Linked DNA regions of Thiosulfativibrio zosterae. The protein of the gene in region 1 binds, or shares a complex with, the protein of each later gene. Links are inferred from orthologs where the notes say so. Each region holds a gene or a part of one and is shown in the gene's direction. Other genes may lie near its edges. The genes, in order: secG and secY.

Region 1 (3,209 bases):
AAAAAACCAGTTAGGGGTGTTGTTGGAACCCTGATGACGAATATGGGTTTAGAAAATGCCCTTAAAGAAAAAAATATAGACTTTGTTCGTACCCAGGTTGGGGATCGTTATGTCATGGAAGCCTTAATGGCTCGGGATTGGCAGTTGGGTGCAGAATCTTCAGGACATGTACTGTCTTTGGATAAAACAACAACAGGCGATGGCATTATTGCTTCCTTGCAGGTGATGGCAATTATTGTGAATCAGTCCAAAACCTTGGATGAACTCATTGCACCTATGCAAGTTTATCCGCAAGTTTTGATCAATGTTCATGTTAAAGATAAGTCTGGCTTTGAGCGTAATCAAGCATTACGAGCTGCAGTTGAGCAAGTTGAAGCAGAGATGTTGGGCAAGGGTAGGGTGTTGTTAAGAGCGTCTGGAACTGAATCTTTAATTCGAGTGATGATTGAGGGTGAGGATGCAAAACTGATACAAAATTTAGCAGAAAGATTGGCTAAATTGGTTGAAACAGAATTTTCATAAATTTGTCAATATTGTAATTTATAAAATTAAAAGCTAATATAGCGGGAATTTTTGTGTCGGAGACAAACTCATGAGAAAACCATTTGTAGCTGGAAACTGGAAAATGCATGGTTCAAAAGCCTCTATTAAAGATTTAATGACAGGTTTAAATGCAAAGTCTGGCCTAATTGGTGATGTGACTGTGGCTATTTGTCCACCTGCGGTTTATTTGGATTACACCCATAAATGTTTAGCAGGTGATGGAATTTTTGTCGGAGCTCAAAATATGTGCCAAGTTCCAGGGCAAGGTGCTTATACTGGCGAACTGTCGGCAAGCATGTTGAAAGACTGTGGCTGTCAATATGTTATTCTAGGACATTCGGAACGACGCGCTATTTATGGCGAAACAGATGCTCTAATAGCGGAAAAAGTAAGTGTTGCATTAGATTCTGGTTTAACCCCAATTTTGTGTGTAGGTGAAACGCTGGAAGAGCGTGAAGCTAATCAGGTTGAGTCAGTGATTGGTCGTCAACTAGATGCGGTTTTAAATAAAGTAGGTATTGATAAGTTTTCTGCAATTGTCATCGCTTACGAGCCTGTTTGGGCCATTGGCACAGGTAAGACAGCTTCTTCTGCTCAGGCTCAAGAGGTGCATGCATTTATTCGTGGTAAATTAGCTGGGTTAAATCCAGCAGTAGCAGAAAAAGTTATAATTCAATACGGTGGTAGCGTAAAGCCAGATAATGCCAAAGAGTTATTTGGTCAGCCAGATATCGATGGTGGTTTAATTGGTGGGGCTTCACTAAACGCAGATGACTTTATGGCCATCTGTCAAGCAGCAGGGGCTTAAGATGTTTCAAATTATTTTGGCAATTCATTTAATAATTGCTTTTGTATTGGTTGTGTTAGTAATGCTGCAACAGGGTAAAGGCGCTGACGCTGGTGCTAACTTTGGTGGTGGATCTTCACAGAGTGTTTTCGGCAGTAGCGGTGGCAGCTCATTTATGCTGAAAGTCACCGTTTTAGTGGCGTCATTATTTTTTGTAACCAGTCTGACACTTGCCTATTTGGGTGCGGAACAAGCCAAGGGTTATGAAAGTGTTATTAAGAAAATAGAACAACCTGTTGAACCAGCGAAATCTAATTCGCCAGTGGTTCCAGAATAAAATTTAATTTTAAAGCCGATGTGGTGAAATTGGTATACACGCTACCTTGAGGTGGTAGTGGCTTAAGGCTGTGCCGGTTCGAGTCCGGCCATCGGCACCATACATTGCTCCTAGTTGTTATACTAGGGGTTTATCTCAATCGATTACAGTGATTGTAATTTGTTAACACCTAGGAACGCTCCTAGCTAGATGAGGTCGAAAACCAATGCTAGAAAATTATTTACCAGTTCTCGTGTTTATCGTGCTTGGTGCTCTTTTTGGTCTTGGTCCAATTATCATTGGATTCATTCTAGGACCTAACAAACCTGACTCAGAAAAAAACTCACCTTATGAGTGTGGCTTCGAAGCCTTTGAAGATGCGCGTATGAAGTTTGACGTGCGCTTCTATCTTGTTGCAATTTTATTTATCATCTTTGACTTGGAAATCGCATTTTTATTTCCATGGGCCATTGTTCTCGATGAAATCGGAACTTTTGGCTTGTTGGCTATGGGTGTGTTTTTAACCATCCTTGTCGTTGGATTTATTTACGAGTGGAAGAAAGGAGCGCTAGAGTGGGAATAGAAGGCGTTTTAAAGGAAGGTGTTGTCACCACATCCGCTGACAAACTAATTAACTGGGCGCGTACAGGTTCTTTGTGGCCCATGACATTTGGATTGGCATGTTGTGCGGTTGAAATGATGCATGCGGGTGCTTCACGCTACGATTTAGACCGTTTTGGGATTATTTTTAGACCCAGTCCGCGTCAGTCTGATGTCATGATTGTTGCAGGAACTTTGGTGAATAAGATGGCGCCTGCATTGCGTAAAGTTTACGATCAGATGGCTGAGCCTAGATGGGTAATTTCCATGGGATCTTGTGCGAACGGCGGGGGTTACTATCATTATTCTTACTCTGTTGTTCGTGGATGCGATCGTATCGTGCCTGTTGATGTCTATGTGCCAGGATGCCCTCCAACGGCTGAAGCCCTTTTATATGGTATTGTTCAGTTGCAAAATAAGATAAAGCGTACCAATACAATCGCCCGCTAGAGAAAGAGATTTGCTATGAAACAGTCGATTTTAGATTTACAGAAAGAAGTTGCCAGTGTGCTAGCAAGCTCGCTTGTTAACTCAGTGGTTAATTTGGATGAATTGACCATTGAACTAAAGCCAGATATGGCCTTAGAAGCGATGGATACGCTTAAAACGCAATTAAAGTTTGAACAGATGGTTGATTTGTGTGGTGTTGATTATCTAGCCTACGGAAAAGCAAATTGGGAAACCTTTGGTGCCGCCAATACTGGTTACAGCCGTGGCGTGTTCGATTTTGCAGAAGAGGAGTCTGATCAGGACTTAATGCAACCTCGAAGATTTGCGGTTGTGTATCATTTATTGTCCGTTGAAAGAAACTTACGACTTCGTGTGAAAGTCTATCCTGATGATACGGCTATGCCAGTCGTTCCGTCAGTGGTTTCTGTTTGGAATTGCGCAAATTGGTTTGAGCGTGAAGCATTTGATTTGTTTGGTATTATTTTTAGTGGACACCCTGATTTGCGCCGTATT
Region 2 (3,190 bases), 1.3 Mb from region 1 along the record:
AAATGCATTAACTGGAATGAGCAGCCCAGAACTAATCGCGGCAAAACGTGGTAAAACTGTTGCTGAAATTTTAGGTGAATAAGATGGCTGATCAAAAAAAATTAAGTGTTACTTTGGTTAAAAGTTCTATTGGTCGTATTCCTAAGCATGTAGCATGCGTTAAGGGTTTAGGTCTTAGAAGAATGCACCATACTGTAACGGTTATTGATACTCCTGAAAATCGTGGAATGATCAATAAAGTTTCATATATGTTAAAAGTTGAGGAAGCATAAGATGCAACTAAATACTTTACAACCCGCTGAAGGCGCTAAAAAAGCCTATAAGCGTAGAGGTCGTGGACAAGGTTCTGGCTTAGGTAAGATGGGTGGCCGTGGTCACAAGGGACAAAAGTCTCGTTCTGGTGGTATGCCAAGAATCGGTTTTGAAGGTGGTCAAATGCCTTTACAACGTCGTCTACCAAAAGTTGGTTTCACGTCACGCAAAGCAGCAAGCGTTGCAGAGATTCGTTTAGATACCTTGTCTAAAATTGATGCTGAAATTATTGATGTTGCCGTTTTAAAAGCAGCAGATTTTTTTTCTGACACAATTAAAGAAGTTAAGGTAATCAATTCTGGCGAATTAACAAAAGCAGTAAAATTGTCAGGTTTGAGAATTACAGAATCGGCTAAATCAGCTGTTTTAGCAGCCGGTGGTTCAGTCGAGTAATTTATGAAGAGTCAAGCAAGCGTATCAAGTGGAGCTGGTGAGTTAAAAAATAAAATATTTTTTGTACTTGCTGCTCTCATTATTTATAGATTAGGAACTCATGTTCCTGTTCCTTTAATTGATCCAATTGCTCTGGCTGCAATGTTTGAACAACAAAAAGGTACCATTCTTGACATGTTTAACATGTTTTCGGGTGGTGCCTTGCAACGTTTATCTATTCTGGCTTTAGGGATTATGCCCTATATTTCAGCATCTATCATTATGCAGCTTTTAACGGTGGTTTCCCCAACCTTAGAGCAGATTAAAAAAGATGGTGAAGCAGGTCGTCGTAAAATCACCCAATATACTCGTTATGGAACAGTTGTATTAGCAACTTTTCAGGCATTAGGTGTGGCGATTGCGCTTGAATCGCAGAACATAAATGGCATGTCAGTCGTTGTTCAAGCTGGATTTATGTTCAAATTAATTGCAGTTGTAACACTGGTCAGTGGAACAATCTTTTTAATGTGGTTAGGTGAGCAAATTACAGAAAGAGGTATTGGTAACGGTATTTCTTTAATTATTTTTGCTGGTATTGTTGCTGGATTACCGTCAGCTCTTGGTGGTACTTTCGAACAAGTTAATTCAGGTGCTTTACATGCTATTACCATTTTTATTTTATTAGCTTTGGTTTTTGCAGTAATCGCCTTTGTTGTATTTGTAGAAAGAGGTCAGCGTAGAATTCCAATACATTACGCACAGCAAATGCGTGGTCGTAAGTTCTATGGTGGTCAAGAAGGTCATCTACCACTTAAATTAAATATGGCAGGCGTTATTCCTCCTATCTTCGCATCAAGTATTATTTTGTTTCCTGCGACTTTGGGTGGTTGGTTTGGATCTGCTGAAAATTTAGGTTGGTTAAAAGATATAGCAACAACTATGTCACCTGGTCAGCCTTTGTATATATTATTTTATGCAATGGCAATTATATTCTTCTGCTTCTTTTATACAGCGATTGTTTTCAATCCTGATGAAATTGCAGATAACTTAAAAAAATCTGGTGCTCAGATTCAAGGTTTGCGTCCTGGTCCACAGACTGCGCGTAAGATTGACAGTATTATGGGTCGCCTCACTTTAGCGGGTGCGGTATATATTACAGCGGTGTGTTTGTTACCAGAGTTTCTAATTTTGTATTGGAATGTTCCTTTCTATTTTGGTGGAACCTCCTTGTTGATTATCGTTATTGTTGTTATGGATTTCATGACGCAAATTCAAACGCATATGCAGTCAGGTCAATACGAAAAGATGATGAAAAAAGCAAATCTAAAGGGTAGATAATTCTTTTTGAATTATCTCTAGTAATTTATTGTGATTATGGGTATAATTGCCCGTTTTCGAAAGATGGATAGTTAAGGAGCGCAAAATGGCTCGTATTGCCGGCGTAAACATTCCAGCGAACAAGCATATTGTTATTGGTTTAAGATCAATTTTTGGTATTGGTCAAACTTCTGCACAAAAGATTTGTGCAGCTGCAAATATTAACCCTGTAACTAAGGTTCGCGAACTAACTGAAGATCAGTTAGAAGCACTTCGTACTGAAGTCACAAACTATAAAATTGAAGGTGATTTACGTCGTGACATTTCTATGAACATCAAGCGTTTGATGGACATGGGTTGTTACAGAGGTATTCGTCACCGTCGCAGTCTTCCTGTACGTGGACAAAAAACTAAAACCAATGCTCGTACTCGTAAGGGTCCTAAAAAACCAATCAAGAGATAATAAGCATTAATTTGCGAGATTAAGTTATGGCAAAATCAAATTCGCGTGTTGCAGTAAAGAAAAAGAATAGACATGTAGTCACTGATGCAGTGGCGCATGTTCATGCTACTTTTAACAACACCATTATTACGATTACTGATCGCACTGGAAACACACTAAGCTGGGCAACTGCCGGTGGAAGTGGTTTCCGTGGTTCAAGAAAAAGTACACCATTTGCTGCTCAAGTTGCTGCTGAAAAAGCAGGTCAATTGGCTACCGAATATGGTGTTAAAAATATGGATGTCATGGTCAAAGGACCAGGTCCAGGGCGTGATTCAGCTGTGAGAGGACTTAACAGTGTTGGTTTTAAAATTACATCGATTTCTGATGTAACGCCAATTCCACACAATGGTTGTCGTCCACCGAAAAAACGTCGCGTATAAAATTCTGAGGTAATCATGGCTAGATATATTGGTCCAAAGTGTAAACTATCTCGTCGCGAAGGTACTGATCTATTTCTTAAAAGCGGTGTTCGTAGCATCGAATCTAAGTGTAAGATTGATCAGTTACCTGGGCAGCACGGGGCAGGTCGTAAGCGCGTAACCGAATATGGTTTACAGCTACGTGAAAAACAAAAAGTTCGTCGTATTTACGGTGTACTAGAAAAGAAATTCCGTTTGTATTACAAAGAAGCTGACCGTCGTAAGGGTTCAACTGGTGTTAACTTGTTGCAAATTCTTGAAAGCC

Evidence for each region.
Region 2: the proteins of secG (region 1) and secY are in contact, whole or in part, in a crystal structure (PDB 5AWW), measured with the Thermus thermophilus proteins. The link is inferred for Thiosulfativibrio zosterae from one-to-one orthologs. Residues at the interface, in WP_223903268.1 of Thermus thermophilus: Tyr5, Ile9, Tyr12, Leu13, Ala16, Leu19, Val20, Val23, Leu24, Gln26, Glu27, Pro28, Gln30, Gly31, Ala32, Asp34, Leu35, Met36, Gly37, Gly38, Ser39, Ala40, Asp41, Leu42, Phe43, Ala45, Arg46, Val48, Tyr53, Thr56; in WP_096411648.1 of Thermus thermophilus: Leu14, Gln16, Arg17, Phe20, Ile34, Pro35, Pro37, Ile72, Arg108, Arg109, Asn112, Gln113, Arg116, Ile117, Ile120, Pro145, Gly146, Trp147, Phe152, Phe155, Val156, Val159, Thr160, Val162, Ala163, Gly164, Ala166, Leu167, Trp170, Glu173.

What each region holds. Positions count from the first base shown.
Region 1 is NZ_AP021888.1:1,866,231-1,869,439, reverse strand. The notes cover bases 126-3,009. They hold secG (preprotein translocase subunit SecG), read left to right. Parts: upstream 126-1,352; coding sequence 1,353-1,667; downstream 1,668-3,009. Other genes in these bases: THMIRH_RS08605 (NADH-quinone oxidoreductase subunit C), read left to right, coding at 2,712-3,009; THMIRH_RS08610 (NuoB/complex I 20 kDa subunit family protein), read left to right, coding at 2,220-2,696; THMIRH_RS08615 (NADH-quinone oxidoreductase subunit A), read left to right, coding at 1,873-2,229; tpiA (triose-phosphate isomerase), read left to right, coding at 593-1,351; glmM (phosphoglucosamine mutase), read left to right, coding at 126-522. Outside these bases: more of glmM, read left to right, coding at 1-125; more of THMIRH_RS08605, read left to right, coding at 3,010-3,209. UniProt on the Bacillus subtilis protein: Involved in protein export. Participates in an early event of protein translocation.
Region 2 is NZ_AP021888.1:584,888-588,077, forward strand. What follows is about bases 1-2,865. They hold secY (preprotein translocase subunit SecY), read left to right. Parts: upstream 1-708; coding sequence 709-2,022; downstream 2,023-2,865. Other genes in these bases: rpsE (30S ribosomal protein S5), read left to right, coding at 1-82; rpmD (50S ribosomal protein L30), read left to right, coding at 84-272; rplO (50S ribosomal protein L15), read left to right, coding at 274-705; rpsM (30S ribosomal protein S13), read left to right, coding at 2,108-2,464; rpsK (30S ribosomal protein S11), read left to right, coding at 2,491-2,865. Also shown: more of rpsK, read left to right, coding at 2,866-2,886; rpsD (30S ribosomal protein S4), read left to right, coding at 2,902-3,190. UniProt on the Bacillus subtilis protein: The central subunit of the protein translocation channel SecYEG. Consists of two halves formed by TMs 1-5 and 6-10.